DNA from 3 places in the Streptomyces sp. NPDC051041 genome. Region 2 is predicted to be linked to each of the others. Evidence: riboswitches for the same ligand, from Rfam matches in the RefSeq annotation. Region 2 holds a riboswitch; each other region holds the start of a gene.
The links. A riboswitch is a leader RNA that binds a small molecule or an ion and turns the genes downstream of it on or off. The one in region 2 is predicted to bind cobalamin.
Positions count from the first base shown of each region.

Region 1 (5,761 bases), on a different contig from region 2:
TCTCGGAGCCGTACACCGGGGCGAAGCCGAGGCGCGTCAGGCGCTGGTCGGCGACGCACTCCAGGTACTGCCGCATCGAGTCGGTGTTCATCCCCGGGAGGCCGTCACCGCACAGGTCGCGCGCGAACTGCAGCTCGGCCTCGACGGCCTCCCGCAGCATGTCGGTGACCTGCTCCCGGAGCCGGTCGTCGAAGAGGTCCGGCTCCTCCTCGCGGACGGTGTCGACCACGTCGAAGGCGAAGGACATGTGCATGGTCTCGTCGCGGAAGACCCAGTTGGTGCCGGTGGCCAGGCCGTGCAGCAGGCCCCGGCTGCGGAACCAGTAGACGTAGGCGAAGGCACCGTAGAAGAACAGGCCCTCGATGCACGCGGCGAAGCAGATGAGGTTGAGGAGGAAACGGCGGCGGTCGGCCCTGGTCTCCAGCCGGTCGATCTCCTCCACCGAGTCCATCCACCGGAAGCAGAACCCGGCCTTCTCGCGGATGGACGGGATGTTCTCCACCGCGGCGAAGGCGGCGGCCCGGTCGTCCGGGTCGGGCAGGTAGGTGTCCAGCAGCGTCAGGTAGAACTGGACGTGGACGGCCTCCTCGAAGAGCTGGCGGGAGAGGTAGAGCCGCGCCTCGGGCGAGTTGATGTGCTTGTAGAGGGTCAGCACCAGGTTGTTCGCCACGATCGAGTCGCCCGTCGCGAAGAAGGCCACGAGCCGGCCGATGAGGTGCTGCTCGCCGGGGGACAGCTTCGCGAGGTCGGCCACGTCCGAGTGGAGGTCGACCTCCTCCACGGTCCAGGTGTTCCTGATGGCGTCCCGGTAGCGCTCGTAGAAGCCGGGGTAGCGCATGGGGCGCAGGGTCAGCTCGAAGCCCGGGTCGAGCAGGTTCCGGTTGCGGGCGGTGACGGTGGTGCTGGTCATTACTGGCAGGCCTCGCAGGACTCGGGGTTCTCAAGGGAGCAGGCGACGGCCTCTTCGGAGGCCGCCTGCCGGGCGGGGGCGGTTGCCCGGGCAGCGCGGGCGATCCTCGTCGCCGGGCGCGAGCGCAGGTAGTACGTCGTCTTCAGCCCGGACTTCCAGGCGTAGGCGTACATCGAGGAGAGCTTGCCGATGGTCGGCGTCTCCAGGAACAGGTTCAGCGACTGGGACTGGTCGAGGAACGGGGTGCGGGCGGCGGCCATGTCGATCAGACCGCGCTGCGGGATCTCCCACGCCGTGCGGTACAGCCGCCGCATGTCCTCGGGGATCCAGGAGAAGCCCTGCACGGAGCCGTTCGCCTCGCGCAGCGCCTCCCGGGTGCGGGCGTCCCACACGCCCAGCCGCTTCAGGTCCTCGACCAGGTAGGGGTTGACCTGGAGGAACTCGCCGGAGAGCGTCTCGCGCTTGAACAGGTTGGACACCTGCGGCTCGACGCACTCGTAGACGCCCGCGATGGAGGCGATGGTCGCGGTCGGGGCGATGGCCAGGAGTAGGGAGTTGCGCAGGCCGACGGCGGCGATCCGCTCCCGCAGCGCCGCCCAGCGCTCCGGCCAGGCCAGGTCGGTGTCGTAGTGGTCGGGGTGCAGGACACCCCGGGCGGTACGGGTCTTCTCCCAGGCCGGGAACGGGCCGACGGGGGTCCCCCCTGCGCCGGAGCCTGCCGCGGCTGCTCGGGGGCGCTCGGCGAGGTCGGCGGAGGCCTCGTACGCGGCGAGCATGATCCGCTCGGCGATCCGCGTGGACAGCCGCCGGGCCTCGGGCGAGTCGAAGGGCAGGCGCAGCTTGAAGAAGACGTCCTGCAGGCCCATGGCGCCCAGGCCGACCGGGCGCCAGCGGGCGTTGGAGCGGGCGGCCTGTTCGGTCGGGTAGAAGTTGATGTCCACGACCCGGTCGAGGAAGGTGACGGCCGTGCGGACGGCGGCGTCCAGCCGTTCCCAGTCGATGTCGTGCGCGGCCGGGGCGACGAAGGCGCCGAGGTTGACCGACCCCAGGTTGCAGACGGCCGTCTCGCCGTCGCTGGTGACCTCCAGGATCTCCGTGCAGAGGTTGGAGGAGTGGATGACGTGGCCCGGCTCGGCGGTCTGGTTGGCGGTGCGGTTGGCGGCGTCCTTGAAGGTCATCCAGCCGTTGCCGGTCTGGGCGAGGGTGCGCATCATCCGGCCGTACAGCTCGCGGGCGGGGAGGGTCTTGCGCGCCAGTCCCGCGGCCTCCGCCCTACGGTACGCCGCGTCGAACTCCTCGCCCCACAGGTCCACCAGCTCGGGCACGTCGGAGGGGGAGAACAGCGACCACGGCTCGTCGGCGTCCACCCGGCGCATGAACTCGTCCGGCACCCAGTGCGCGAGGTTCAGATTGTGGGTGCGGCGCGCGTCCTCGCCGGTGTTGTCGCGCAGCTCCAGGAACTCCTCGACGTCGGAGTGCCAGGTCTCCAGGTAGACCGCGGCCGCGCCCTTGCGCCGGCCGCCCTGGTTCACGGCCGCCACGGAGGCGTCCAGGGTCTTCAGGAACGGGACGATGCCGTTGGAGTGCCCGTTGGTGCCGCGGATCAGCGCACCGCGGGAGCGGACGCGGGAGTAGGACAGGCCGATGCCGCCGGCGTGCTTGGACAGGCGCGCGACCTGGTGGTAGCGGTCGTAGATCGAGTCCAGCTCGTCGCGCGGGGAGTCCAGCAGGTAGCAGGACGACATCTGCGGGTGCCGGGTGCCGGAGTTGAACAGGGTGGGGGAGGACGGAAGGTAGTCGAGGCGGCTCATGAGCCCGTAGAGCGCCGCGACCTCGTCGACCGAGCGGGGCCCGTCGTCCTCCGCGAGTCCCGCGGCGACGCGCAGCAGGAAGTACTGCGGCGTCTCGATGACCCTGCGGGTGATCGGGTGGCGCAGCAGATAGCGGCTGTGGAGCGTGCGCAGGCCGAAGTAGCCGAAGCGGTCGTCGGCGGCCGGGTCGATCAGCGCGTCGAGCCGGCCGGCGTGCAGCCGCACGAACTTTGCCGTGCGGTCGGAGATCAGTCCCTCGCGGTGGCCCGCGGCGACGGACCCGGTGAAGGACGTGACGCCCTGGGAGGCGGCCTCCGCGCGAAGGGTCAGGGTGAGGAGGCGGGCGGCCAGCCGGGAGTAGGCGGGGTCCTCGGCGATCAGGCCGGCGGCCGCCTCGGTGGCGAGGTCGCGCAGCTCCGCCTCGTCCGCACGGGCGGAGCGGCCGCGCAGCGCCGCGGCGGCGACCCGGCCGGGGTCGGTGTCGGGGAGGTCGGCGGTCAGCTCCGTCAGGGTCCGCAGCAGCGCGGCTCCGGGGCCGTCGCTCTCCTCGGCCACCGGGGGCGCTGAAGCCGGGTCGGCTGGCGCGATGGTCACGTGGGGCTCTCCCTCGCTCGGCACGGGGCCTCGGCGAGGGCAGGAGGCAGCACGAGCGCGCAGGGCGTCGCGTCCGCCGGCCCATTCCACGAGGCCCGGACGTCAGGCACACCGGCCGGACGGCCGGGTGCACTGTCGGCAGGTACTCGGACTGGACAAGCGTGCGGACGCACGCGGATACACCGTTGCGGGACAGTTCCGGATTCGCACCGGATTCCCCTGCGGCGACAGCGAGCATGAGCATACATCTTGTGCTGGGGCGCGGAGCCACCCCCAGATGTTGTGTTGCTCCGGTCTTGGAGCGCCGGTGTGGTGCCTCGCGGCCGCTGCCGGGCTGCGGCGGAGGCCGGGGCCCGCGCCCGTGCCGCGTCCCGGTCGTCCGGAGGGGTCCCTGCCGCCGGGGTTCCTGCCGCCCGGGGGTGTTCCTGTCGTCCGGGGCGCTCCTGTCGCCGGTGGGTGACGGCGCCGCGGAGGCCGGCGCCCGAGAAGGGGCAGCCGGTCGTATTCCGGGGAGCGTGCGACCGATCGGGCTTCGGCCGTGCCGCCGATCCTCACCCTGCGTACCGGTAATTGGCCGACGGGCATGTCTCTGACTGGAATCCTGCGGTTGTGGTAACGGCCCGCAATGAAATCGGAATGAAAGATTCCTGGCCGTCTCCAAGGGGGTGTTGAGTCCTTCTCCGGATGTTGTCTAGCATCCCGCTGGCATCGGCGGTCATCGATCGGACAGCCGATGGGTTTTGCTGTTCTGCTGATCCACCCGGTGGCACAAAAATCGGAACGGGAGAGGCGAAAATGGCACTTCAGTTACCTGCCGGCCACGAACCGCGGTACTCGGACTTCGACCTCGTCGGCCTTTCCGACGAAACGATTCGGGAAGGGGGCGAGCGAGCCCTCTTCGGAGCCGACGACGACCGGAAGCTCGCGCTCATCGAGGCGCTGGCCAATGCCGGCATCCGGGACATCGACCTGGGATCGGGCCTGACCGAACCGCAGTTCCTGCGGCGTGTCCTGGACGCGCAGCTGCTGCTGCACCGCATCCCCGCGGACACCCGGTTCGTCTTCAACCTGACGCTCAAGACCTGGGAGCCCCTCTCCGAAGCGCTCAAGGTCGTCCCGAAGGACTACCTGGCCCGCATCCAGGTCAGCCTCGGCATGATCGAGTACCAGCAGGAGAACAAGCTGCTGGAACGCGCCCACGAGAAGCTCGCCGGGATCGGTGTCGGCTCCTTCCGGGCCAGCATTCTCAACGCCTTCTCGCACGAGATCGACGACGAGCGCTACACCTTCATCAACGAGCAGATCGAGCGCGCCCGCAGCCTGGGCATCGACCTCGTCCGGATCAACGACTCCATCGGCACCCTGCTGCCGCACGCCACCGCCGTGCTGGCCGCCAACCTGGTCCGGGACAACCCCGGGATGACCTTCTACCTGCACTCCCACGACGACATCGGGCTGGGCCTGGCCAACTCGCTCACCTCCGTCTTCCACGGCTTCGCCATGGTCGAGGGCGGTGTCGCCGGGTTCGGCAACCGGGCGGGCCTGGCCAACGTCGAGGTGCTCAGCCACATCTTCGCCGAGCGTGGCATCACCGTCGGCGGCCGGACGCTGGACGCCAAGAAGATCTCCGCCGTCGCGCACCTGGCGGAGGAAACGTTCATGGCGCTGCCCAACGTCTACCGGCCGATCAGCGGTCTGCTCACCCGGACCGAGAACGCCGGCATCGTGAACGTGCCCGACTACCTCGGTGTCACCCGCGAGGTCGAGTACTTCCTCAACCCGATCGGTATCTTCCCGGCCACCATCGGACAGATTCTCGCCAATGCCGGCCTGCCCGAGGAGTACACCGCCGACGAAGTCTTCGTCGGCGCGGTCGCCGAACGGCTGAAGAACCGGCTGGAGAACGAGATCTACCCCGAAAAGCGGGCGAGGTTCCAGGAACTCCTTCGGCAGATCCACGAGTTCTACGCGGACTTCGTGCGCCTGGAGGACGTCCAGAAGACGGCGCTCCAGGTACTCCAGGACCCGTCCGTCGTGCCCGTCGAGCACGCCGGCCGGGCGAAGGCCGCGGAGACGGTGCCGAGCTGACCGATGGAATTCGACACCATCCTGAACGCGATCGTGCCGCTGTTCGCGATCGTCGCTGTCGGGTACGTGGCCAGCGCGTTCAGGGTGTTCCAGGGGAACACCGCACAGGCGGTCAACGACTTCGTCTTCTACATCGCCCTGCCGGCGCTGCTGTTCCTGTCCGTCGCCACCGCCGACATCTCCGCCGGCGTGCCCTGGCAGTTCATCGCCGTCGCGATCCTGTCGATCGTGTTCTCCTACGCGCTCGGCATGGCGGGGGCCCGGCTGCTGTTCCGGCGGGACAGCCGGAAGAGCCTGACCGTGGGCCTGCTCTCCGGCTACGGCAACGTCGCCTACATGGGCGTGCCCCTGCTGCTCG
Region 1 is NZ_JBITFM010000019.1:104,734-110,494, forward strand. Features, by position in the region: gene ACIBAI_RS24710 (ribonucleotide-diphosphate reductase subunit beta) at 1-910, opposite strand, end outside; gene ACIBAI_RS24715 (ribonucleoside-diphosphate reductase subunit alpha) at 910-3,315, opposite strand; cobalamin riboswitch at 3,435-3,602, opposite strand; gene ACIBAI_RS24720 (hypothetical protein) at 4,111-5,403, shown strand; gene ACIBAI_RS24725 (AEC family transporter) at 5,407-5,761, shown strand, end outside.
Region 1: it holds a riboswitch for cobalamin, as region 2 does, so the genes downstream of both, ACIBAI_RS24715 (ribonucleoside-diphosphate reductase subunit alpha) here and ACIBAI_RS10425 (cobalamin biosynthesis protein) in region 2, are expected to answer to the same signal.

Region 2 (5,761 bases):
CACGTTGGGGGTGAGCCACGCCTTGTCGCCGGGTTTCAGGGTGCCGTGCGTCACCCGTTCCAGGCGGCGTACGACGGTGTCGGCGGAGTGGGAGGCGGTGCGCAGGACGGGGCCGACGACCGCGTGGGAGCCGTCGCCGACGAGGCCGTAGCGGCCGGGTCGCAGGGTGGCCAGGTGCCGGGTGAGGGCTATCCGGCCCGCGGCGGTGGCGTGCACGGTGAGCCGGGGTTCGGTGGGCAGGGGCCCGCCCGGGGGCGCCTTGAGCGCGGCGTCGCTGGCGAACCTGCCGGCCGCGACGCCGGCGGCGCCGGCTGCCAGGGCCATGGTGACGGCGGCGGCCGCCGCTTTGACAGTACGCACGGGTCCAGTGTCCAGGCGGACCCCGTCTTCGGCCAGTGGTGGGGCGGCCGCGGGTGGCGGCCGCGCGGACCGGGGGCGGCGTCCGCGGGCGGGACCGGAGGAGGCGGGTCCGGGCGGCGTCCCGGGAGCCGGGGCGCCGTGGCCGGAGGGCGGGGCACGACGCGCGGGCGGGACGGCGGCGGGCGGCGGTCAGCCCTTCTGGCCGTACCCCCGCAGCCTCTCCCCCACCTCCGCCAGCTGCCGCTCCGACAGCAGCGACGGGGACCGGCCCGGGACCGAGGAGGCGGTCAGCCACAGCCGGCACATCCACTCCAGTTGGGCGGTGCGGTCGTAGGCCTGGTCGAGGGTGGCGCCGTGGGTGAGGGTGCCGTGGTTCTGCAGCAGGCAGCCGGAGCGGCCGTCGAGGGCGCGGAGCACGTTCCGGGCCAGTTCCTCGGAGCCGTAGGGCGCGTACGGGGCGACCCGGACGGGACCGCCGAGCGCGGCGGCCATGTAGTGGATCGGCGGGAGCTCGTGGAGGAGGGTCGAGACGGCCGTCGCGTGCACGGCGTGGGTGTGGACGACGGCGCGGGCGTCGGTGGCGCGGTAGACGGCGAGGTGCATGGGCAGTTCGCTGGTCGGGACGAGGCTGCCGAGCACCCGCCGGCCGTCGAGGCCGACGCCGGTCACGTCGTCCGGCGTCAGCCGGTCGTAGGGGACGCCCGACGGTGTGACCAGGACCGTGTCCCCGACCCGCACGGAGACGTTGCCGGAGGTGCCGACGACCAGCCCGTCCGACACCGTGCGGCGGGCCGTGGCCACGAGCGCCGCCCAGGCGCGTGCCTCCTCGTCGCGCACCCGCCTCTCCCCCGGTTCCGTCACGCCTCGCGTCTCCTTCCGGGCCTCGTGCGCGGCCCGCCGGTCCCGTCGTCCGGCGGCGCGGCCGTCCCGCCGGACGACCGGGCCACTGTAGGCCGGAAGGCGGGCGTCCGGCAGAGGACACCGCCGGCCGGGTGGCCGCCGCGGGCGTTTCGGCAGGGCGGCGGCGCGGGCGGCGGCGGTGCCGGGTGACCGAGATCTCCCCAGCGGGTCCCGGCCCGGCCGCGTAGGTCCATGGTGGGCTTCTGACCTGGGAAAACGGCCGGATCACGGGGGCGTCGGGGGCCGGGCGCGGCCCGCTGGGACGAGACGGGACGGCACCCCCCTGTCAGGGTCACCGCCAATCCCACCTCAGTTCATCTTCCGTTCACCCTGGTTACCTACGGTCGACCAGCCAATGACCTCGAACGATTGCCTGGGTAAATGGAAAGCTTCTCGCTGATCCTCGCGATTGTGGTGGTAACCGCACTCGCGTTCGATTTCACGAACGGTTTCCACGACACCGCGAACGCGATGGCGACGACCATTTCGACCGGCGCGCTGAAGCCCAAGGTCGCGGTGGCCATGTCCGCCGTCCTCAACCTCGTGGGCGCCTTCCTGTCCGTGGAGGTCGCCAACACGATCTCCAAGGGTCTCGTCGACGAGACCGGCATCCGTCCCGAGGTCATCTTCGCCGCACTGGTCGGCGCGATCCTCTGGAATCTGCTGACCTGGCTGGTCGGGCTCCCCTCCAGCTCCTCGCACGCCCTCATGGGCGGTCTGATCGGCGCCACCGTCGCCTCGGCGGGCGTCGGCGCGGTGCACGGCGACGTGCTCGTCACCAAGGTGCTGATCCCGGCGATCGCCGCCCCGGTCGTCGCGGGCGTCGCGGCGATGCTCGCCACCCGGCTGACGTACACGCTCGGCCGGAAGGCCGACGGCAAGGCCGCCGCCAAGGGCTACCGCGCCGGCCAGATAGCCTCCGCGGGCCTGGTCTCCCTCGCCCACGGCACCAACGACGCCCAGAAGACGATGGGCATCATCACCCTCGCCCTGGTCGCCGGCGGCACCCTCGCCCCCGACTCCGACCCGCCCCTGTGGGTCGTCCTCTCCGCCGGTCTGGCCATCGCGCTCGGCACCTACCTCGGCGGCTGGCGCATCATCCGCACCATGGGCAAGGGCCTGACCGACCTCCAGCCGCAGCAGGGCTTCGCCGCCCAGACCAGCGCGGCCACGGTCATCCTGGCCTCCTCCCACCTCGGCTTCTCCCTCTCCACCACGCACTCGGTCTCCGGCGCCGTGATGGGCGCGGGCCTCGGCCGCAAGGGCGGGATCGTCCGCTGGTCCACCGCCACCCGCATGTTCGTCGCCTGGGGCCTCACCCTCCCGGCCGCGGCCCTGGTCGGGGCGCTCGCCGAGTACGTGACCGGCTTCGGCGCCTGGGGCACCGCCCTCGTCGCGGTCTTCCTGGTCGCCTCCAGCGCCGCGATCTGGAAGATCTCCCGGCGCGAGGTCGTCGACCACACCAACGTCAACGACACCGAGGAGCCGGCCGGCGTGGTGACCACCGCCGTGGCCGCGGTGGCCCCGCCCCCCGCGGGCACGGTGACCGACGAGCTCACCGCCACGATCCCGGCGCAGGCCACCGAGTCGAAGGCCCCGCAGGCCACCACCACCGTCTGAGCCCGCGCACCCGGCACAAGGAAGAGAAGCACCATGAAGATCGACTGGGCGGCTCTCGGCTCCGTCTTCGGGGTCAGCCTCGTGGTCACCGTGGCCCTGGTGGCCCTGTTCACCCTCGGCATCGCGGGCCTGTCCCGCCGCGAGCGGGCCGCCGCGCAGGGCGGCACCGCGGCCCTCGCGGTCACCGGCGCGTACGCCTGCTTCGCGGCCTGCGCGGCGGCGGTGGCGTACGGGATCTACCTGATCGTCGCCTGAGACCGCGTCCCCCGGCGGGACGCCCCCGCTCCCCCGCCCCCGGCGCACGGCCCGCGCGCCGGGGGCGTCACGCTGCTTTGGCGCACTCCCCCTGTGGGCCTCAGCACACTCCGCCCTCGCAGGTCAGCGGCAAGTTGACGGCCCTTCCAAGCCCATGGTGGACTGCCGGGGCCAGTACGGCGGCAGGAGAGGAAGCCCGGTGGAAGTCCGGCGCGGTCCCGCCACTGTGACCGGGGCAGACGGTCCCGGGAGCCAGGAACTCTCACCGCCGGTCTCGTCGAACCAGGGCGTGGACACCCTGAGTGAGGACATATCGCCATGCGCGGCTGCCGATGGACGGCCAGGTTCACCAGCTCGACCTCCGAGTGCACCAGCGACGCCCGGCCCGGCCCGGCGGTCGGCTGAGCGATGCGGGCCGAACGCGTCTTCGCGTACGGCGCCGCCGCCGGCCTCCTCGGCGACCTGCTCCTCGGCGATCCCCGCCGCGGGCATCCGGTCGCCGTGTTCGGGCGGGCCGCGGGCGCCGTGGAACACGTGCTGTGGCGGGACCACCGCGGCTGGGGCACGCTGCACACCGCCGTGTGCGTCGGCGGCGCCGTCGCCCTCGGCGGGCTGGCCGCGCGTGCCGTACGCCCCTGCCCCGCCGCCTCCGTCGCGCTCACCGGCGCCGCCACCTGGGCCGTCGTCGGAGGAACCTCGCTGGTCCGGGAGGCCCGGACCATCGGGCGGGCCCTTCAGGCGGGGGACGTCGAGGCGGCCCGGGCACGGCTGCCGCACCTGTGCGGGCGGGACCCGCAGGCGCTCGACGCCGACGGGATCGCCCGCGCGGTCGTCGAGTCCGTCGCCGAGAACACCTCCGACGCCGTGGTGGGGGCCCTGGTGTGGGGGGCCGTGGCCGGGGTGCCGGGGCTGCTCGGGTTCCGGGCGGTGAACACCCTCGACGCGATGGTCGGGCACCGGTCGCCGAGGTACCGGCGCTACGGCTGGGCCTCCGCGCGCCTGGACGACCTCGCCGGATGGCCGGGGGCCCGGCTGACCGCCGCGCTCGCCGCCGTCGCCGGCGGCGACCCCCGCGGGGCGCTGCGGGCCTGGCGCGCCGACGCCGCCCGGCACCCGAGCCCCAACGCCGGACCCGTGGAGGCCTCCTTCGCGGGGGCGCTCGGCGTGCGGCTGGGCGGGACCCTCTCCTACGGCGGGCGGGTCGAGCACCGGCCCGTGCTCAACGCGCGCGGACGGGCCGTCGCCGTGGCCGACATCGAACGGGCCGCACGGCTCTCGCGGCGCGTCGGCTGGCTCGCGCTCGGCGTCGGCGCCGCCGCGCGGCTCCTCGTCAACGGCTTGAAGGGACGGACGTCATGAGCGGTGGTCTCCTCGTCGCCGGCACCACCTCCGACGCCGGCAAGAGCGTCGTCACCGCCGGGATCTGCCGGTGGCTGGTGCGGCAGGGGGTGAAGGTCGCGCCGTTCAAGGCGCAGAACATGTCGCTGAACTCGTTCGTGACGCGCGAGGGCGCCGAGATCGGGCGGGCGCAGGCCATGCAGGCGCAGGCGTGCCGGATCGAGCCGACCGCGCTGATGAACCCCGTGCTGCTCAAGCCGGGCGGTGAGCGAAGCAGTCAGGTGGTGCTGCTGGGCAGGCCGGTGGGCGAGCTGAGCGCCCGCGGCTACCACGGCGGGCGGCAGCAGGCGCTGCTGGGGACGGTGCTGGACTGCCTCGCCGAGCTGCGGGACGCGTACGACGCGGTGATCTGCGAGGGGGCGGGCTCCCCCGCCGAGATCAACCTGCGGCGGACCGACATCGTGAACATGGGGATCGCCCGCAACGCCCGCCTGCCCGTCCTCGTCGTCGGCGACATCGACCGCGGCGGCGTCTTCGCGTCCTTCTTCGGGACCGTCGCCCTGCTCTCCCGCGAGGACCAGGAGCTGGTCGCCGGCTTCCTCGTCAACAAGTTCCGGGGCGACGTGTCGCTGCTGGAGCCCGGCCTCGACATGCTGCGCGATCTCACCGGACGGCGCGCCTACGGCGTCCTGCCGTTCCGGCACGGGCTCGGCATCGACGAGGAGGACGGGATGGCGGTCTCCCTGCGCGGGCCGGTCCGGGAGTCGCACGTCGCCCCGCCGCTCGGCGCGGACGTGCTGCGGGTCGCCGTCTGCGCGGTCCCGCTGATGTCCAACTTCACCGACGTGGACGCGCTGGCCGCCGAGCCGGGCGTCGTGGTGCGGTTCGTGGACCGGCCCGAGGAGCTGGCCGACGCCGACCTCGTCGTGGTGCCCGGGACCCGGGGCACGGTCCGGGCGCTGGAGTGGCTGCGGGAGCGGGGACTGGCGGAGGCGATCGCCCGCAGGGCCGCCGAGCAGCGGCCCGTGCTCGGCGTCTGCGGCGGCTTCCAGCTGCTCGGCGAGCACATCGAGGACGAGGTCGAGAGCCGCCGGGGCCACGTCGACGGGCTCGGCCTCCTGCCCGTCCGGGTGCGGTTCGCCCGCGAGAAGACCCTCGCCCGGCCCGTCGGCGAGGCCCTCGGGGAGCCGGTCGAGGGGTACGAGATCCACCACGGGGTCGCCGAGGTCACCGGCGGCGAGCCCTTCCTGGACGGCTGCCGGGTCGGCCAGACCTGGGGCACGCACTG
Region 2 is NZ_JBITFM010000004.1:398,014-403,774, reverse strand. Features, by position in the region: gene ACIBAI_RS10445 (alpha/beta hydrolase) at 1-360, opposite strand, end outside; gene ACIBAI_RS10440 (class II aldolase/adducin family protein) at 550-1,221, opposite strand; gene ACIBAI_RS10435 (anion permease) at 1,642-2,880, shown strand; gene ACIBAI_RS10430 (hypothetical protein) at 2,914-3,135, shown strand; cobalamin riboswitch at 3,276-3,418, shown strand; gene ACIBAI_RS10425 (cobalamin biosynthesis protein) at 3,544-4,494, shown strand; gene ACIBAI_RS10420 (cobyric acid synthase) at 4,491-5,761, shown strand, end outside.

Region 3 (5,761 bases), on a different contig from region 2:
GTCGGCGGCGAGGGCGGGCGGCCCGGCGGGCGACGCTTTGCCGGGCGCCTGCCCGGCAGTCGCCGGTCCACCGGCCGGCGGCCGGGCACCGTCGCCCCGCCGCTGTGCGCGGGCCGTCATCGCGTCCTCCTCGTGCGGTACAGGACCAGGACGAACGCCGGAACACCGACCAGTGAGGTCACCACGCCCACCGGCACCTCCCGCGGATCGAGGACGGTGCGGGCCAGGGTGTCGGCCCAGACGAGGAACACCGCCCCGGCGAGCGCGGTGACCGGCAGCAGCCGGGCGTGCCCCGGGCCGGCGAGGGCGCGGGCGGCGTGCGGCAGGACCAGGCCGACGAAGCCGATGGCGCCCGCCGAGCTGACCAGCGCCGCGGTCAGCAGCGCGGTCACGCACAGCAGCACCAGCCGGGTCCGGGCGACCGGGACCCCGAGCGTCGCCGCGGCGTCCTGACCGAAGGCGAAGGCGTCCAGGGCGCGCGCGTGGCCCAGGCACACCACGAGGGCGAGCGTCAGGACGGCCGCGCACAGTCCCACCTCGGTCCAGTCGGCGCCGCCGAGCGACCCGAGCAGCCAGAACAGCACGCCCCGGGTGGTCTCCGCGTCGGCCGCCGTCGTCACCACGAACGAGGTCAGGGCGGAGAACAGCTGCATCGCCGCCACCCCGGACAGCACCACCCGGTCCGTCGTCCCGCCGAGTGTGTGGCTGAGCAGCAGCACCAGCGCGAAGGAGCCGACCGCACCCACGAACGCGCCGCCGGAGACGGACAGGACACCGCCGCCGGCGCCGAGGACGATCACGACGACGGCGCCGGTCGACGCCCCGGAGGAGACGCCCAGGACAAAGGGGTCGGCGAGGAGGTTGCGCAGCAGCGACTGCATCACCGCGCCGCACACCGCGAGTCCGGCTCCGCACACCGCGGCGAGCAGGGTGCGCGGCAGCCGCAGGTTCCAGACGATGCCCTCGCGGATCGCGGTGAGATCCGTCGTGCCCCAGCCCAGGCGGGAGGCGATTACGGACCAGGCGTCGCCCACACCGATGTCGGCCGGGCCGATGGTGACGGCGACGGCGACGGACGCGGCGAGCACGGCCAGCCCGCCGCCCAGGCCGGCCACGAGGCGCAGCCCGCCCGCCGCGCCCCGCGGCGGGCGGGCCGGGGAAGACCGCGGAGCGGTCCTCATCCGGCGAGCCCGTGCTCGCGCAGCGCCGCGGCCACCTTCTCCACGCCCTCGACCGTACGGATCGTCGGGTTCATGGCCTGCCCGCTGAGCAGCACGTACCGCTTCCTTCTCACCGCCTCCATGTTCTTCGTCGCCGGATTCGACTCCAGGAACGCGATCTTCTTCGCGGCCGACTCGGCGGTCTGCGACCTGCGGGTGAGATCACCGATGACGAGCACGTCGGGGTCGCGGTCGGCGACGGTCTCCCAGTTGATCCGGGGCCACTCCTGGGTGCTGTCGGCGAAGACGTTCTTCGCGCCGAGCGCGTTCGTGATGATGCCGGGCGCGCCGCAGCAGCCCGCCATGTAGGGGGACTCCTGGCTCGCGAACCAGTACAGAACGGTGGTGTTCCCGGCGCGCGTCCCCGACGCGGCCTGCGCGATGCGGCTCTCCAGCCGGGCGATGAGCTTCTCGCCGCGGTCCTCCACCCCGAAGACCCGGGCCAGTTCCCGCACCTCGCGGTAGACCGTCTCCATGGCCAGGAGCTTCGTCCGTGAGCCGTCACCGTCGCCGCTGTTGTCCTTGCCCTCGCAGTCGGCGGGCGACAGATACGTCGGCACGCCGAGCTCCTCGAACTTCTCGCGGGTGGCCACTCCGCCCTTGCCCAGAGTGGACGCGAAGGAGGAGGCCACGAAGTCCGGTTCGGCGTCCAGCACCCTCTCGAACGACGGCTGGTCGTCGGCCAGCCGAGGCACCTTCGCGTCGGCCCGCTCCAGTCCCTTCATGACGGGGTCGGTCCAGGTGGCGGTTCCCGCCATCCGGTCGGCCAGGCCGAGGGAGAGCAGGATCTCGGTGGTGCCCTGGTTCAGGGACACGGCCCGCTTCGGCGGAGCCTCGACCGTCACCTTCCGCCCGCAGTTGTCGAACGTGACGGCTCCCGCGCCGGAACCGGCGGACTTCGCGGACGAGCCGGCGCCGGAACCGCATGCGGCGAGCAACAGGGCCCCGGTCAGGAGCAGGAGGGAGCGGCGAGCGGGACGTGACAGGTGCACAGTGTCGGCTTTCTCAACGTCAGGACCCATGCGCGGGGCCCGTGCGGACGGTCGGGTGCCAGCAGGTCTTCGGACTCGGGGTCATCCCGGCGGGACGCCTTCCCGGACCCGGCCGTGACCGTCGTCCAGTGGCTGCTGTCCCGCCCGTCGCCCTCACCGCTGCGCGTCAGTTCCGGACTCCCACCGGATTCCCTGACCCGTGCACGCGTGGCCGCGTTCACGAGTTCGACTGGCGTCCGGAAGGTACCACGCCCCGCCCGCGCGGCCCGAGGCGCCCGCCGCGCCCCGGGCGCGGGAACGCGCGGCCGGGACGGACGCGGCCGTCGAGGCCGTACGGCGGCGGATCGCGAGCCGAGGGGGCGGGGTGTGTGGTGCGCACCCGCAGGACGCGGCCGTGCGCGGGGCGTCCTCGGCCGCAGAGGCCTGCCGGCGCTCGCTCCGGTCCGGAGGCTTCGAACACGGCTCGCGCAGCCTCCCGTCCACACGTCGCGCGGTACGTCGAAGCGCGGTCCCACCGCACGGCGACAGCCCGGCGCCGTCTCCCCCGGCGACGAGGTGCGTGCGGTGACCGTCTGTCACCCCGACCCCGGGGACCGGCCGCACACGCGTGTTCCAAAGCGGACCCGGGCCGAGTGGGTCCCCGCCGCACCGCTGATCCGGCCGGCCCGCGGGCGCCGCTCGCCCGGCCGTCCCCTCGCCGCGTACGTCCGTGAGGCCGTCGCGGCCGGGCCGGGCACGCGGGTCACCGTGCCGATCCCGGGGACGGGGCCGGAGCGGCTGTGGCAGCGGTTGCTGCGGAACCCGCGGGGCGCGGTCGGCGCGCACGCCGTACGGCGGGAAACGGACGCGGTGATCCGCCGCCTCCGCTTCCGGCTGCGGTGAAGCTGCCCACCTGCAATCCCCTTCCTTACTCACGGGTACGGACAGGCGGCGTATGAGTTCCGTCAAAAAGCTCCGCGATGCCGTAAGGGAGTCGTCAATGGACGCTCCCATCCGGCCGTAAAGGCGCTTTCCTCTACTCGTCCGTTTCAACCGAGCCCGACTTCAGGAGTGCGCGATGGCCGATCTGGCCTTCGTCGTCACCACGCTCGCGGTCTTCGCGCTGGTGGCCCTCATCGCCAAGGGGGTGACGAAGCTGTGACCGCCGAGAACGCCGTCGGCCTGGTCGTGGCCGTCTCCCTGCTGGGTTACCTCATCCTCGCCCTGATCTTCCCGGAGAGGTTCTGAGCCGCAGCATGGGTCCCGTAACCGCCGGCGTGCTCCAACTGCTCGCCCTGACAGGCGCGCTGGCACTCGTCCACATCCCCCTCGGCAATTACCTGGCCAGGGTCTACTCCTCCACGAAGCACCTCCGGGTCGAGAAGTGGATCTACAAGGGCATCGGCGCCGACCCCGACACCGGGATGCGCTGGCCCGCGTACCTGCGCGGCGTCCTCGCCTTCTCGCTGAGCGGCGTCCTGTTCCTGTACCTGCTCCAGCGGCTCCAGGGCGTCCTGCCCGGTTCGCTGGGCTTCGACGCGATCGACCCGGACCAGGCGTTCAACACGGCCGTGTCCTTCGTGACCAACACGAACTGGCAGTCGTACCAGGGCGAGCAGGCCATGGGCCACATCGTGCAGACCGCCGGACTGGCCGTGCAGAACTTCGTCTCCGCGGCCGTCGGCATGGCCGTCGCGGTGGCGCTGGTGCGCGGTTTCGCGCGGTCCCGCTCCGGTGAGCTGGGCAATTTCTGGTCGGACCTGGTGCGCGGTGTCGTGCGCGTCCTGGTGCCGTCGGCGTTCGTCGCCGCCCTCGTGCTCGTCGCATGCGGTGTCCTCCAGAACTTCTCCGGCATCCACGAGGTCGGCCGGTTCACGGGCGGCCCGCAGCAGTGGAACGGCGGCGCGGTCGCCTCGCAGGAGGCCATCAAGGAGCTGGGCACCAACGGCGGCGGCTACTTCAATGCCAACTCCGCCCACCCCTTCGAGAACCCCACCCCGTTCTCGAACCTCTTCGAGATCTTCCTGATCCTGGTCATCCCGTTCTCGCTGACCCGCACCTTCGGCGTCATGGTCGGCTCCGTGAGGCAGGGGTACGCGATCCTCGCCACGATGGGCACCGTCTGGGCCGGTTTCGTCTCACTGACGATGTGGACCGAGTTCTCCCACAACGGCCCGGCCTTCGAGCTGGCGAACGGGGCGATGGAGGGCAAGGAGGTCCGGTTCGGCGTGGGGGCCTCGGCGATCTTCGCGACCTCGACCACGCTCACCTCCACCGGCGCGGTGGACTCCTCCCACTCCTCCTTCACCGGTCTGGGCGGCGGCATCACCCTGCTCGGCATGATGCTGGGCGAGATCGCGCCCGGCGGCGTGGGCTCCGGCCTGTACGGCATGCTGATCATGGCGGTCATCGCCGTGTTCGTCGCCGGCCTGATGGTCGGCCGCACCCCGGAGTACCTGGGCAAGAGGATCGGCGTCCGCGAGATCAAGCCGGCGGCCTGCTACATCCTGGTCACCCCGGCGCTCGTGCTGGTCCTCACCGCCGTCGCGATGGCCCTGCCGACCCCGGCGAACTCCATGACCAACAGCGGGGCGCACGGGTTCTCCGAGATCCTGTACGCCTACACCTCGGCCTCGAACAACAACGGCTCGGCCTTCGCCGGCCTGGACGCGGACACCCGGTGGTTCAACACCACGCTCGGCATCGCGATGCTGCTCGGCCGGTTCGTGCCGATGGTGTTCGTGCTGGCCCTCGCCGGCTCGCTGGCCCGGCAGACGCCGGTGCCGGCCACCGCGGGCACCCTGCGCACCGAGAAGCCGCTGTTCACCGGGCTGCTGGTGGGCGCCATCCTGATCATCACCGGTCTTACGTACTTCCCCGCCCTCGCGCTGGGCCCGCTCGCCGAGGGGCTGGCGTGACGACCACCCGCACCCAGAACCCAGAGGACTCCATGTCCACATCCACCCTGGCGCCCCACCGGGACGCGCCGACGGGTCACAAGGCCCCCGAGGGCCGTGCCGGCGCCGGTCTGTTCGATCCCGAGCAGCTGGTGAGATCGCTGCCGGACGCGTTCCGCAAGCTCGACCCGCGGGTGATGGCCAAGTCTCCCGTGATGTTCGTGGTCCTGGTGGGCTCCGTCCTGACGACGGTCTTCTCCTTCGCGGACCCGGGCGACTGGTTCGGCTGGACCGTCAGTGCCTGGCTGTGGCTCACCGTGATCTTCGCCAACCTGGCCGAGGCGGTGGCCGAGGGCCGCGGCAAGGCGCAGGCCGACACCCTGCGCAAGGCGAGGACCGGCACGGTCGCGCGCCGCCTTCTCCCGGAGGGCACCGAGGAGCGGGTACCCGGCACCGGGCTGAAGGTCGGCGATCTGGTCGTCTGCGAGGCGGGAGACGTCATCCCCGGCGACGGTGACGTGGTCGAGGGCGTCGCGTCCGTTGACGAGTCGGCCATCACCGGTGAGTCGGCGCCCGTCATCCGCGAGTCGGGCGGTGACCGCTCGGCCGTGACCGGCGGTACGAAGGTCCTCTCCGACCGCATCGTCATCAAGATCACGACGAAGCCGGGCGA
Region 3 is NZ_JBITFM010000003.1:289,127-294,887, forward strand. Features, by position in the region: gene ACIBAI_RS07485 (ABC transporter ATP-binding protein) at 1-120, opposite strand, end outside; gene ACIBAI_RS07490 (FecCD family ABC transporter permease) at 117-1,181, opposite strand; gene ACIBAI_RS07495 (ABC transporter substrate-binding protein) at 1,178-2,242, opposite strand; cobalamin riboswitch at 2,276-2,406, opposite strand; gene ACIBAI_RS07500 (hypothetical protein) at 2,777-3,094, shown strand; gene kdpF (K(+)-transporting ATPase subunit F) at 3,350-3,439, shown strand; gene kdpA (potassium-transporting ATPase subunit KdpA) at 3,448-5,109, shown strand; gene kdpB (potassium-transporting ATPase subunit KdpB) at 5,142-5,761, shown strand, end outside.
Region 3: it holds a riboswitch for cobalamin, as region 2 does, so the genes downstream of both, ACIBAI_RS07495 (ABC transporter substrate-binding protein) here and ACIBAI_RS10425 (cobalamin biosynthesis protein) in region 2, are expected to answer to the same signal.